Regions from separate parts of the Thermosipho sp. 1244 genome, predicted to be linked through region 4. Evidence: riboswitches for the same ligand, from Rfam matches in the RefSeq annotation. Region 4 holds a riboswitch; each other region holds the start of a gene.
The links. Region 4 has a riboswitch for cobalamin ahead of AS157_RS09745 (succinate--CoA ligase subunit beta). Riboswitches for the same ligand answer to the same signal wherever they lie in the genome.
Positions count from the first base shown of each region.

Region 1: it holds a riboswitch for cobalamin, as region 4 does, so the genes downstream of both, AS157_RS03445 (bifunctional adenosylcobinamide kinase/adenosylcobinamide-phosphate guanylyltransferase) here and AS157_RS09745 (succinate--CoA ligase subunit beta) in region 4, are expected to answer to the same signal.
Region 2: it holds a riboswitch for cobalamin, as region 4 does, so the genes downstream of both, cobT (nicotinate-nucleotide--dimethylbenzimidazole phosphoribosyltransferase) here and AS157_RS09745 (succinate--CoA ligase subunit beta) in region 4, are expected to answer to the same signal.
Region 3: it holds a riboswitch for cobalamin, as region 4 does, so the genes downstream of both, AS157_RS08615 (ABC transporter substrate-binding protein) here and AS157_RS09745 (succinate--CoA ligase subunit beta) in region 4, are expected to answer to the same signal.

Region 1 is NZ_LNGA01000014.1:14,478-17,608, reverse strand. It holds gene AS157_RS03455 (GGDEF domain-containing protein) at 1-1,208, opposite strand, end outside; tRNA gene AS157_RS03450 (tRNA-Pro) at 1,283-1,359, shown strand; cobalamin riboswitch at 1,386-1,550, shown strand; gene AS157_RS03445 (bifunctional adenosylcobinamide kinase/adenosylcobinamide-phosphate guanylyltransferase) at 1,605-2,102, shown strand; gene cbiR (cobamide remodeling phosphodiesterase CbiR) at 2,099-2,716, shown strand; gene AS157_RS03435 (adenosylcobinamide-GDP ribazoletransferase) at 2,706-3,131, shown strand, end outside.
Region 2 is NZ_LNGA01000014.1:61,944-65,074, forward strand. It holds gene AS157_RS03660 (SIS domain-containing protein) at 1-59, shown strand, start outside; gene nagA (N-acetylglucosamine-6-phosphate deacetylase) at 70-1,122, shown strand; cobalamin riboswitch at 1,101-1,301, shown strand; gene cobT (nicotinate-nucleotide--dimethylbenzimidazole phosphoribosyltransferase) at 1,353-2,369, shown strand; gene AS157_RS03675 (Dph6-related ATP pyrophosphatase) at 2,371-3,003, shown strand; gene guaA (glutamine-hydrolyzing GMP synthase) at 3,024-3,131, opposite strand, start outside.
Region 3 is NZ_LNGA01000033.1:2,607-5,737, forward strand. It holds gene AS157_RS08610 (FecCD family ABC transporter permease) at 1-766, opposite strand, end outside; gene AS157_RS08615 (ABC transporter substrate-binding protein) at 763-1,644, opposite strand; cobalamin riboswitch at 1,703-1,894, opposite strand; gene AS157_RS08620 (1-deoxy-D-xylulose-5-phosphate reductoisomerase) at 1,886-2,938, opposite strand; gene AS157_RS08625 (thiamine diphosphokinase) at 2,917-3,131, opposite strand, start outside.
Region 4 is NZ_LNGA01000030.1:125,704-128,834, reverse strand. It holds gene AS157_RS07530 (aspartate-alanine antiporter-like transporter) at 1-61, opposite strand, end outside; gene AS157_RS07525 (succinate--CoA ligase subunit alpha) at 66-905, opposite strand; gene AS157_RS09745 (succinate--CoA ligase subunit beta) at 902-1,918, opposite strand; cobalamin riboswitch at 1,975-2,151, opposite strand; gene AS157_RS07515 (SHOCT domain-containing protein) at 2,711-2,977, opposite strand.

The DNA of each region.
Region 1 (3,131 bases), on a different contig from region 4:
AGTTTTTTTAGTATTTCATCCCCTTTGTCATGCCCATATGTATCATTTATATATTTAAATTTGTTGAGATCTATAAATATCAATATATCGTTTTTTTCTAGTTTTATATTTCCTAAAAAACCCCTATTACATGCCCCTGTTAGGGGATCAATCAGGCTTCTTGCATATATTACATTTAATTCGTGAATCTTTTCTTTGTATTCTAGTATAATACTTGAGGCAAAGCTTAAAAATAACGATATAATTCCAAATGGTGAAAGCATTCTGAAGGGAAGATTAAAGAAAAGTACTATACTGTCAAATATAATTGTTATTGCAAAAAGGCTTGCGAACGTTACGTTTTGCGAGACGTATGACTTTACGATTTTGTACAAGATAAATATACCATTGAGTATTAATATAGGGGATATGAAAATCGTAAGAGTTTTTAATTGTTGGGGTGTGACTGTAAAGAGTGGTAATATACTTGCCAGAATATTTAAGTAGGAGAATCTTTTTGTATTTTTTTGTATTGTTGAAAAATTATATAAATCGATCCCGCGCATTAAAAACGTAAATGAGAGATAACCACAGGAGATAAATAATTTCCTAAGTGGATAAAAAAAGTGTTCGAAACTAATAACATCCAATAACCATATAATTGCCAAAAAACTAGAAAACGCAAAATATTTATACGCTTTTTGTCTAGTTATTCCGGTGTTTTTCGAAAGTAAATACAAAAGAAAACCCAATGTTGAAATAAGACCAATTGAAATATTTAAAAAGTTGTCGGTTAGGAACTTCAAAATAGAATATTTCCATATTTCTGATTCGTTTATAAAAAAGAATTTTCCAAGACCTATTGAATAAACTCCTGAAATTTCCAAAGTAAGAACATCTACACCCTTTGGTATAGGTATCAAAAATGGAGTATACCACGTACGTCCAGATTTTCCAAGACCAAATGTAAATATTGGAAAATTGTTGTTTTTAATGGAAAAAGAAGAACCTTCTATGAATGGAAAAAATACGTATTTTGAATTTTTAGGTACGGGTATTTGAAAGGATATAGTTTTAGAGGTCTTTAGTATAATAACTTTTGGTAAAGTTGTATTATTTATTCTAGAAACTTCAATGCCTTTTGGATTGCCAAGAGAATAAAATATGTAAAACAAGGTTAAAAAGATAAAAAGAGTATATAGAAAGTACTTTAAATAAAATTTAATCATTTAAATCCCTCCAAAAGTATTTTAGCATAATTTGACACATTTTTTTAGATGTAATATAATATAAGGTAGAATAACGGGGTGTAGCGCAGTTGGCTAGCGCGCTTGCATGGGGCGCAAGAGGTCGCTGGTTCAAGTCCAGTCACCCCGACCAGTTGGCCGGTTTTACCGGCCATTTTTTAAATATTCAATACTGCAGGTTAAGGGAATTCGGTGAAAATCCGAAGCTGCCCAGCAACCGTAACCGGGGACGAAATCTGCAAATGCCACTGGGTAAAACCTGGGAAGGCGCAGAAAGTAGGATGATCCGGAAGCCGGGAGACCTACCTGTAGTAAATGATATTTCCCCATTGCTAGGGCAATGTGGGAAAAATTTGTTTTATTTTGGGGGGATAAAGGGTGGTTATTTTAGTAACTGGTGGGGTTAAGTCTGGAAAAAGTAGTTTTGCGCTTGACCTCTCAAGACGTTACAAGAAAAAAGCATTTATTGCAACAGGGGTTCCTTTTGATGAAGAGATGAGAAATAGGATAAACCGTCATAAAAGCGAAAGAAAAGGCTTTGACACCTTTGAAGAGCCTGTTGAAGTAGATAAAGTAATTGAAGGTTTAAATGGAAAATATGAATTTGCTATTTTAGATTGTATTACCACGTATCTTGGAAATCTTTACTATTACAAGAAAGATATAGAAAATTATTTAGAAAAATTTTTAAAAAGTATTAAAAAAGTTGATTATACATTGGTTTGTGTAACGAATGAGGTGGGGTGGGGAATAATTCCAGAAAACAAACAAGTAAGAGAATATGTAGAAAGACTAGGACTTTTAAATAAAGATATTGCAAAAATAGCGCAAAAAGTCTATTTGATGGTATCGGGGATAGGGGTGGAATTAAAGTGAAGTTAGGAACTACTTCTTGGCTTTTTCCGGGTACTTATCTTGAAAATGTAAAAGTTATAGCAGATAAGGTGGATTTTGTGGAATTTTTGGTGTTTAGCTGGGATACAAATACAAAGAATATTTTTTTAAACGAAATAGAAGATTTAAAGGAAATAGCAGAAGAATTTAATCTGGAGTATAACGTTCACTTACCAACAGATTGTATTTTTAACGTTGAAAAAGCCTTTTATTTTTTTGAAAATAGTAGATTGGAAATTTCAAATTACATCGTACATCCGTTAGATGGTATAGAGGTGTTTCTAGAAAAATCTGAGAAGATATTAGTTGAAAATTTGAAAGAAGATATTTTTTTACACGATAGGACAGTTTTTGACATAGGACATCATTTGCTTGGGACAAAGGTTACGGAGAATTTTTTAAAAAATTCAATAGAATACCATGTCATGGGTGTTTCAAATGGAAAAGACCATCTTAAATTGGACAAAGATACTTTGGAAGTAGTAAGGAAAAAGTTGAAATATTCACCAAATTTAGAGTATGTGTGTTTTGAAGTGTTTGACTTAAGAGATTTTTTGTATTCACTAACTCTTTGGAGGGATAGTTTTGATTTATGATTTTTTACTTTCGTTGGCGTTTATATCTAGGATTCCAATTAAAGTTAGATATTCTGAAAAGAGAATAAAAAACATTCCCGGGTATTTCCCACTTGTGGGATATATTCCCGGGATTATTTTTTTCTTAGGGGGTTATTTTGAAAATTTTTTTGTTAAAATAATTTTCTTAATTTTGGGATATTATTTTTTTGATCTCTTTCATTTTGATGGATTTTTGGATACAATAGATGGCTTTTTGAATCAATCAAATAAGGAGAAGCGACTTGAAATAATGTCTAAAGGAGACGTTGGAGCTTTTGCCGTGTTTTTTGGGGCATTGTATATTGTTATATTTTGGAACATGTATTTTACACTTTCACCAACTTTCTTTTTTTACTCTTCGGTGTTTGGAAGGTATGCTATGGTTTCGTTGATG
Region 2 (3,131 bases), on a different contig from region 4:
TATCAGAGGGGTTAAACCCAGATAGACCTGAAAATTTATCAAAAAGCGTGAAAATATAGGAGGTATTATATGATAATAGAAAAAGCACTCATAGTTGATCCAATTGAAGGAGAATTTACAGGAGATGTGGAGTTTGATAAAAAGATAATAAATGTAAAAAAATACGACTGTACTCCCAAACTTTTATTAATGCCAGGATTTGTTGATACACACACACATGGATACATGGGAATAGATTGTATGACTGCAACAGATAAAGATTTTAACATTTGGGGGAATAAGGTTCTGTCTAATGGTGTTACATATCTTCTTCCAACTACCGTTTCTCATTCTTTTGAAGTACTAAATAATGTAACACAAAATTTTTCAAATGCCACGCATCCTTCTCTTTTAGGACTGCACTTTGAAGGACCTTTTTTAAATAAAAAGAAAGCGGGAGCTCAAAACAAAGCATATATACAATCATTTAACGATGCACTTCCGCAACTTAAAAATGTAAAAATTTTAAGTTTTGCACCAGAACTTCCAAATTCAAAGGATCTACTGGAAAAATTAAGAAAAAACAATATAGTTCCTTCAATTGGACATTCAAATGCAAATTACGATATTTTCAAAGAATTCATTAACCTTGGAGTTAATAGAGTTACGCATTTCCCAAATGCACTTACTACATTGCACCACAGGGAAATTGGTATAGTAGGTGGTGTTTTTTTACACAAACCGTACGTTGAGATAATTGCAGATTTTGTACATTCATCTCCTGAATTTTTAAAATTAGTATACCAAACACTAGGTGCAAAAAAAATTATCCTTATCACAGATAGTATATCAGCCACAGGACTTGGCGATGGCATTTACACACTGGGAAATCTTCTTGTAAAGGTAAAAGATAATATAGCAAGGCTTGAAGATGGTACCCTTGCAGGAAGCACCCTAAAATTTATAGATGGACTCAAAAAATTCAAAAAGGCCACCAATTGCTCTCTAAAAGAACTCTCATGGGTATCTTCTTCTAACGCACTTAAAAATTTAAAAATAGACACAGGACGGATCAAAATAGGATATGATGCTAAATTTGTGTTACTAAATCAAGACCTAAATATTATAGATACTGTGGTATAATTTTAGAGAAAATTTATACTAAAAACATCCAAGAAAAGGGAACACCGGTGAAAATCCGGGGCTGCCCAGCAACCGTAACCGGGGACGAAATCTGCAAATACCACTGGGGAAAACCTGGGAAGGTGCAGAAAGTAGGATGATCCGGGAGCCGGGAAACCTATCTTGGATGTATAAATTCCACAAAAGCTCAGGGCTTTTTGTGGAAGTTTTTGTTTATAGGAGGGGATAAAATGACACTTAGAGAGAAAGTTATCAACAGACTAAACAACCTTACAAAGCCTGTAGGAAGTCTTGGATACTTAGAAGAAATAGCATTAAAAATTTCTCTTATCCAAGGAAAAGAACTTCCAGAACTTTTTAACGACAAAAGGGTTTACGTATTTGCAGGAGATCATGGAGTGGTAGAAGAGAAAGTTTCGGCATATCCAAAAGAAGTAACCTTTCAAATGGTCTTTAACTTCTTAAACCAAGGAGCGGCAATTAACGTTTTTTCAAAACACGTGGGGGCAAAAGTCTATGTTGTTGATGCAGGAGTTGACTATGATTTTGACCAACATCCATCTTTAATAGTAAAGAAAGTAGGATATGGCACAAAAAATTTCACAAAAGGTCCTGCTATGTCAAAAGATGACGCGTTAAAATCCTTAGAGTATGGACAAAAGATTGCAAAAGATGCAATTAATGATGGAGCAGATTTACTGGCTATAGGCGATATGGGTATAGGAAACACCACCACTGCAACTGCAATTTCAGCTGCTTTTGGGTTTAATCTAGATGAAATACTAGATATAGGCACCCCTATAGACAACGAAAAACTAAAAAGAAAAAAACAAGTTGTGGAAATGGCGCTAAAAGTAAACAATCCCAATCCATCAGATTCCATAGACGTCCTTTCAAAAGTGGGAAGCTATTGCATAGGAGAAATGGCGGGATTTATACTCCAAGCAGTTGAAGAAAAAATACCAGTAATTATAGACGGTTTTTCCACTACAGCGGGATTTCTCATAGCATATCATATAGATAAAAAGGTAAAAGATTACGTCCTCTTTGGTCATAAGTCCAAAGTAAAAGGACATAAAGTAATACTAGATTCAATAAACGAAAGACCTATTTTGGATTTAGATATGCGTCTTGGAGAAGGTACAGGTGCGGTACTTTCTATGTACCTAATTGAAGCTGCGATAAAAATGATAAGGGAAATGGCTACATTTGAATCTGCAAATGTTTCAAAAGGAAGCGATCAATAAAATGGGAAAAGTATTTTGCTCATGGAGTGGTGGAAAAGATTCTACACTTGCCTTGTACTACGGTCTTAAAAAATTCACAACGATTGATTATCTCTTTACAATGTTATCAGAAGATAACGTCCATTCAAGGGCACACGGCCTACAGAAACACATTTTGCAGCAACAAGCAAAAAGCTTGGGGCTACCACTTATAACTAAAAGTAGTAGCTGGGAAAATTATGAAAAAAACTTTCTTAAATTTCTAGAAGAATACGCATACAATGGTATTGGAATATTTGGAGATATTGATTTACAAGCACACTTAGATTGGGTAAAAAACGTATGTTCAAAGAAAAACGTAAAAGTATTTGAACCCCTTTGGCAACGTAAAAGAAAAGACATAGTTAAAGAGTTTCTCTTGCTTGGATTCAAAGCAAAAATAATATCCATTAAAAAAGAACTCAAAAATTTTCTAGGTAGGGACTTGTCATTAGATTTAATAGAAGAATTTGAAAAAATAGGGATAGATATATGTGGTGAAAATGGAGAATACCACACCTTTGTATATGATGGACCTATCTTTAAATTTCCAATTAGATTTAAAGAAAAGACCACTATTGAAAAATCTGATAAATTCATACTTGAAATAGTATAACACCCCAGCGGGGTGTTATACTACTCCCATTCTATGGTTGCAGGTGGTTTTGAGGTAATATCGTAAACTACTCTATTTACTCCTTCAACCTCATTTATTATTCTTTTTGCAACTTTATTTAAAAATTC
Region 3 (3,131 bases), on a different contig from region 4:
CAAAACCTATGATTCCAGTTTTTGATACTATGACAGAAATTGAAAAAGAACCTAGTAGATAAAAAAACCACTTGATTTTTTCAGTTTCAACACCAAGAAGTTTTGCTTCTTCTTCACCTAATGCTATAGCATCTAATTCTTTGTTTTTTATATATCCAGATAAAAAAAGAATAATTAGTGCAGAAAATGGAAGGATAAGATCATCCAATGTTATTCCTGAAAGACTTCCAAACAACCAAATATGGGCACTTGTAAGAGTTTTTCTCGATAGACTAATTAACAATATAGTAGCGGAAGAAAAGATTGTACTTATTAAAACACCGGATAAAATAAGATGCGTTATAGGGATTATATTTTTTCTTTTTGCGAGGAGGATGGTAAGAAGTGAGGCTATTATGGAAAATAAAAAAGAGAAAAAGTTTACGCTGAATACTTTATTGAGTGAAACTGCAGCGTATATTGCAAGTACTGCGCCAAATCCCGCACCAGAAGATGTACCAATAAGGTATGGATCAACTAATGGATTTTTCATTATTGTTTGAAAAATATTTCCTACTAAAGCTAATATTGAACCAGAAATTATTCCCATTAAAATTCTGGGGAATCTTACATTCCATATTAAAAATTTAATTCTTTCATTTGGAGCATTGAATATATAAGAAACTGGTAATTTGACACTACCTATTGAAAGATTTAAGAATAAAATTAAAAGAAAGAAAACTGGAAGGATAATCCTCCCAGTTTTAGGATTAAAAAATTTTTTCATTTATTTCCTCCGTAAAAGAAATTATAGAATATATCAAGGTATTTTACTATATTTGGTGAGATTGAGCTAATATCATTTCCATCAATAACTAATACTTTCTCATTTTTAACGGCTTTTAAAGATGAAAAGAGTTTATTTCCCTTTATCTTTTCTTTTATTTGATTTGGATCACCGTATCCTGCTATTATTATTATATCTGGGTTGTTTATAGTTAAAAATTCCCAATTTACAGAGAACCAACCGTTATTTCCTGTGTATGGTGCACAGATATTTACTCCGCCAGCAATAGTAATGAGTTCGTTTATGTAAGAGCCCGTTCCTGCAGTCCATAAATCTTTTGTTTCATCGTTGGGTACTGTAATTGTAAAGAATACCTTTGGCCTTTCATTAAGTGGAATTTTTGCAGTTTTTGTACCATAATCTTTCAATTTTGATAAAATTTCATCTTTTATCATTTTTGCTTCTTTTTCCTTGCCAAATACACTTCCAAGTAACATTACGTCTCTTGCTACATCATTTAAAGAAACAGGATTAAGCACCAATGTTTTTATTCCAAATTTTTCTAATTTTTCAACTTCTGGAAGTTGAAACCCGCCAAAGATAATCACAACATCTGGGTTTAAAGACAAAATTTTTTCAATGTTTAAAGGTACCATATTTCCAATCTTTTCTGCGTTAAAGCTATCCCAATCTGTAACTCCAACTATTTTTTTGTCTAATCCAAGTTTTAATAAAAATTTAGTTGAACTTGGTGCTGCAGAAACGACTTTTTCAGGTGTTTTTTCAAAGACAACCAATCTTCCTGCGTCATCCACAATAGAAATTGAGAATGCAATAAAGCTAAGAACAACTAAAAACAAAACCCCTAGTTTTTTCATATCTTCACCTCCTGGGTATATTTAAAAGAAATTGACCACCTTTAGGGACCGTAAAGGTGGTTTTCTTCTTCTAAAAAAAGGTATCCCGACTCCCGGTTCATCCTACTTTCAGCGCCTTCCCAGGTCTTCCCCAGTGGCATTTATGCTGATTTCGTCCCCGGTTACGGTGGCGTCCCCGTGCCGGATTTTCACCGGCTTCCCTTTTTTTAGAAGAAAGGTATTTCACATAAATTATAACACATCAAAAATTATTTGCAATTTGCCTTGCAAGTTTGTCTACTTCAAAAACATCTTCTAAATCCCTTATTTTGCCATTTATTTTTTCACAGGTGTTTATAACTATCTTTGAGATTTTGTGAAACTTTATTTTATTTTCCAAAAACATATTTACTGCGACTTCATCTGCGGCGTTAAATGCTATTCTTTTTGCAAGATCTTTAATAATTTTTTTACCATAAAAAAATGCGGGGTATTTTTCTTCACTTACCTCTGAGAAAATAAAATTTTCCCCTTTAAACTTTGGCCAATTTAGGTTTATATACATTCTCTTTGGATAAGTCAGTGCATATGAAATTGGTATTTTCATATCAGGGAATCCAAAATGTATTTTTACTGTACCGTCTTTCAAGAAAACTGCACCATGAACTGTGCCCGTGGGGTGTATTAATACATCTATTGTGTCTAATTCAAATAATTCGTATGCTTCAATTACTTCAAAGGCTTTATTTATCATAGTTGATGAGTCGACTGTTATTTTTTGTCCCATATTCCATACAGGGTGTTTTAATATTTCTTTTGGAGTGAGGTTCTCTATGTTATCATATTCTCTTATTGCACCACCTGATGCGGTTATTAATATTTTTTCTACGTTTTCATCAAAAATCTGAAAGATGGCAGAATGCTCGCTATCAACGGGTATTAATTCTACATCTTTACAAGCTTTTTTTAACAATGGTCCTGTACAAACTAAGGCCTCTTTTGTGGCAAGAGCAAGTCTTTTTGTGAATTTAATAGCCTTGAATGTAGATATAACACCATTAAACCCAGGAATTGCCGCAACAACTATATCTGGGGTTGTTTTTTCCAAAAGTTCCTCTATGGAAGAGACATTTGATAATACTTGGGAGTAATAAAAATTTACATTGTATTCTTTTACAATTTTTTCCCCAAGTTTTTTATTTTTCCCAAATACAACTCCAGTTACCTTATATCCTTTTAGTTTTTTTATTACGTCTAATGTTTGAGTGCCAATTGAACCTGTAGCACCTAAAATCACAACGGTTTTTTCAACCATCTAAAATAAATCACCTCTCCTTCAAAAACTTGTACTTTTATATTTTTAGAACTAGTTTCATTACTAATTCCAATGGGATTTTCTATGTTCATTTTTCCATCAAATGCGTATTTGAAACCATCTAGTTTGAGTTTTGCATTACAAATTGGAATAAAAGACCAAATTTCTCCTATTTTCACGTTTTTTTCAAATG
Region 4 (3,131 bases):
AGTTTCCCAACAACATTCCGAAAAAAATGCTTAAAAACAACAAAAGATAAGGATTTAGCATTTGATCACCCCAATAAGTTTTCTATGTATTTTGCTACTGGAATGTTTAAATTTTTTAATTTTTTTTCTTTAAATTCTATTGTACCTTCTAAACCTTCGACAATTGCACCAGCATGCCCCATTCTTTTTCCCTTTGGAGCTGTTCTTCCAGCAAAGAAAAATTGTATATTAGAATTGTACCCTTTATTTAGGAATCTTTCCACGTCTAAAATTTCTTCATTACCACCTATTTCACTTATTATTATTATTTTTCTTGGATTAAGTTTTGAAACATACAAAAGTGCTTCGTAAACACTTGTGCCGATTATGGGATCTCCACCTAATCCTATGCCAATTTTAATTCCTGTTGATTTTTTTGAGATAAAGTTTGCTATCTCATACATTAGAGTACCACTTTTGGAAATTATTGCAACATCCCCTGGTTTAAATGCGTTTTCAGGCATTATTCCAATCTTGGAAACACCTGGTAAAATAATTCCAGGACAATTTGGACCTACAAAGGTAACATTCTTTGATTTTGCGTATTTGTATATTTCTAGCATATCCATTTGTGGAATGTGTTCTGTAATGGTTATGATCTTTTTAATTCCCGCATCTATTGCTTCAAATATTGCATCTTTGGCAAATTTTGCCGGTACAAATACAATACTCGTATCACAACTGAATTTTTCAACAGCATCGTACATGTTATGAAGGACGGGAACATGTTCAATTTCTTTTATCTTTGTATTTTTTGAGACACCACATACTATGTTTGTGCCGTATTTTAACATTTTTTTTGTGTGGAAACTACCATACTTTCCAGTTATACCTTGTACACATACTCTTTCTGTACCATTTATCATATGAAGTCCCCCTTTACAGCGCTTTTGATCATTTCATACATATCGTCAAAAAAGTGAATATTGTGTTCTTTTAAAATTTTTTTTGCTTCATTTTCATTAGTTCCAGTAATTCTAACAAAAAGTTTTATATCATCATTTTTTTCTTTGAAATTTACAATCGCTTTTGCTATTTCATCGCATTTTGTTATTCCACCAAATATATTTAGGACAATATTTTTTAACGAAAGAGATTTTAAAAGTTCAAGCGCTTTAATTGTAGTTTTTGTATCTGCACCTCCGCCAAGATCAAGAAAATTTGCAGGTTTACCTCCATACAAACTTATTGCATCCATTGTTGCCATTACTATACCTGCTCCACAGCCAATTACTCCAATATCACCATCGAGTTTTACAAAATGAAAAGGATATTCTTCATGTACAAATTTTTTTGCCCATTGTTGCCTAAAAATCGCATTATCATCTAGGTGTAATACGGCATCAAGTGCCATTATATTTCCTTCTTTTGTTTTTACTAATGGATTTATTTCCAAAAGAGTTAAATCTTTTTCTTTCATTATTTTGTATAATTTTTGGACTATTTGTTGGATTTTTTTTGGAAGTTTTTGGATATCTGATAAACTATATTGTTCAATTTTATCTTTATTATCTTCTATATCAATTCCGCCAAAGTGTGAGAATAATATTTTTATTTCTTTTTCATATCTATCAATGTATAAAGATAAGTAGTATTCTTTTTCGATATTTACCATTTTTTCAACTAGAACTCCATAAGGTGTTTCTCCCTTTATTTTTTTGTGCAGTAGTTTTTTTGAGAATTTTAAAAATTCATCTTTGTTTTGTGCAAATAAAATTCCTCCAGCTTTCATTCTGCCTCCAACAAGCACCTGACTTTTCAGGACAGCAGGTAAAAATTTTACTTCAATTTCCCTATCATTGGAAATAAGATAACTTTCAGGAACAGAGATCCCCCCCTCTTTTAATATCATTTTTCCTACAAATTCATGAATTTTCACTTTCACACCTCCCGTTTCGCAAAAAAATTTTTTCTCAATCTACCCGCGAGATTGAGAAATACGTTGGAATAAAGGCAGGTCTCCCGGCTCCTGGATCTTCCTACTTACCACGCCTTCCCGGGTTTCCCCAGTGGCTGGTTGTGGCTTTCGTCCCCAGTTACGGTGGCGGGGCCGCACTGGTTTTTCACCAGTTTCCCTATTAAGCCATAGGCACCTTTATTCCACGTTGTATTTAATTTTCAATGTTATTATATCATCAAGTTTTAAAAATTGAAAATAAAAAAATCAGATTAGACGTATATTATTTTGAATTTAAATTGGAAAAAATACAAAAAATATCATTATTTGGTAATATGTTTAAAAATAGCTATACAAAGACTTATATAAAAATGAAGATAGAGAAGAGGAAAAAACTTTTGATTTATTGAAATTTAGATTTTTTATATTTCAAACATTTGGATAAAAAGAACTTTCTGCTTACTTTATTTTTCCAAGAAAGTAATTTTTAATATTTAGAAAAGACTTTATTGTTTTTTAAAATAATGAGTGAAAAAGATAAAAGAAAAATTATGAAGTTTTAGAAAAAATGTAGTCTAAATGGAATGTCTTAAAATTAGAGGTTACGAAAATTATATATATTGATTCAAGACTTGTTATATTTAAAGAAAAAATTATGAGTTAAGATAAACAAGAATCCAAAACGTAGAGTAAGAAAATTACAAGAGATAATAAGTATTTAAAATGAGGCGCTTTACTAACGCCTCACTTTATCTTTATTATTAATTTTTAAAGTTAGTGTTTTAGGATAAGGTTTTTTAATTTTTTGTATTCCTCCTCGCTAATTTCACCTTTGGCAAGTCTTTCGTTCAAAATTTTTAGACTGTTATCGTATGTTTCAAAATTTTTTTCATAGCGAAAATCTGGATGTTTTTCAGAGTTTTTGATTAATTTGTAAATTAAGAATGCAAAAAAGATTAAAACAATTAAGCCTATAACTGGGGCTATCCAATAACTAAACCATCCACTGTGCCAAATAAAGGGTCTATGATACCAGTACATCAAAAATCACCTCCTATTTGTTTCTACTTTATTTATACAGATTAAAACTTAAAAAAAACTTAGAATTTCAAGTTTTTTTAAGATTTGTGAGTTTAACTTTCTTTATAAAATTAAAAAAAGGGTAAATATTTTTTTGTAAAACTCTTTACTGATA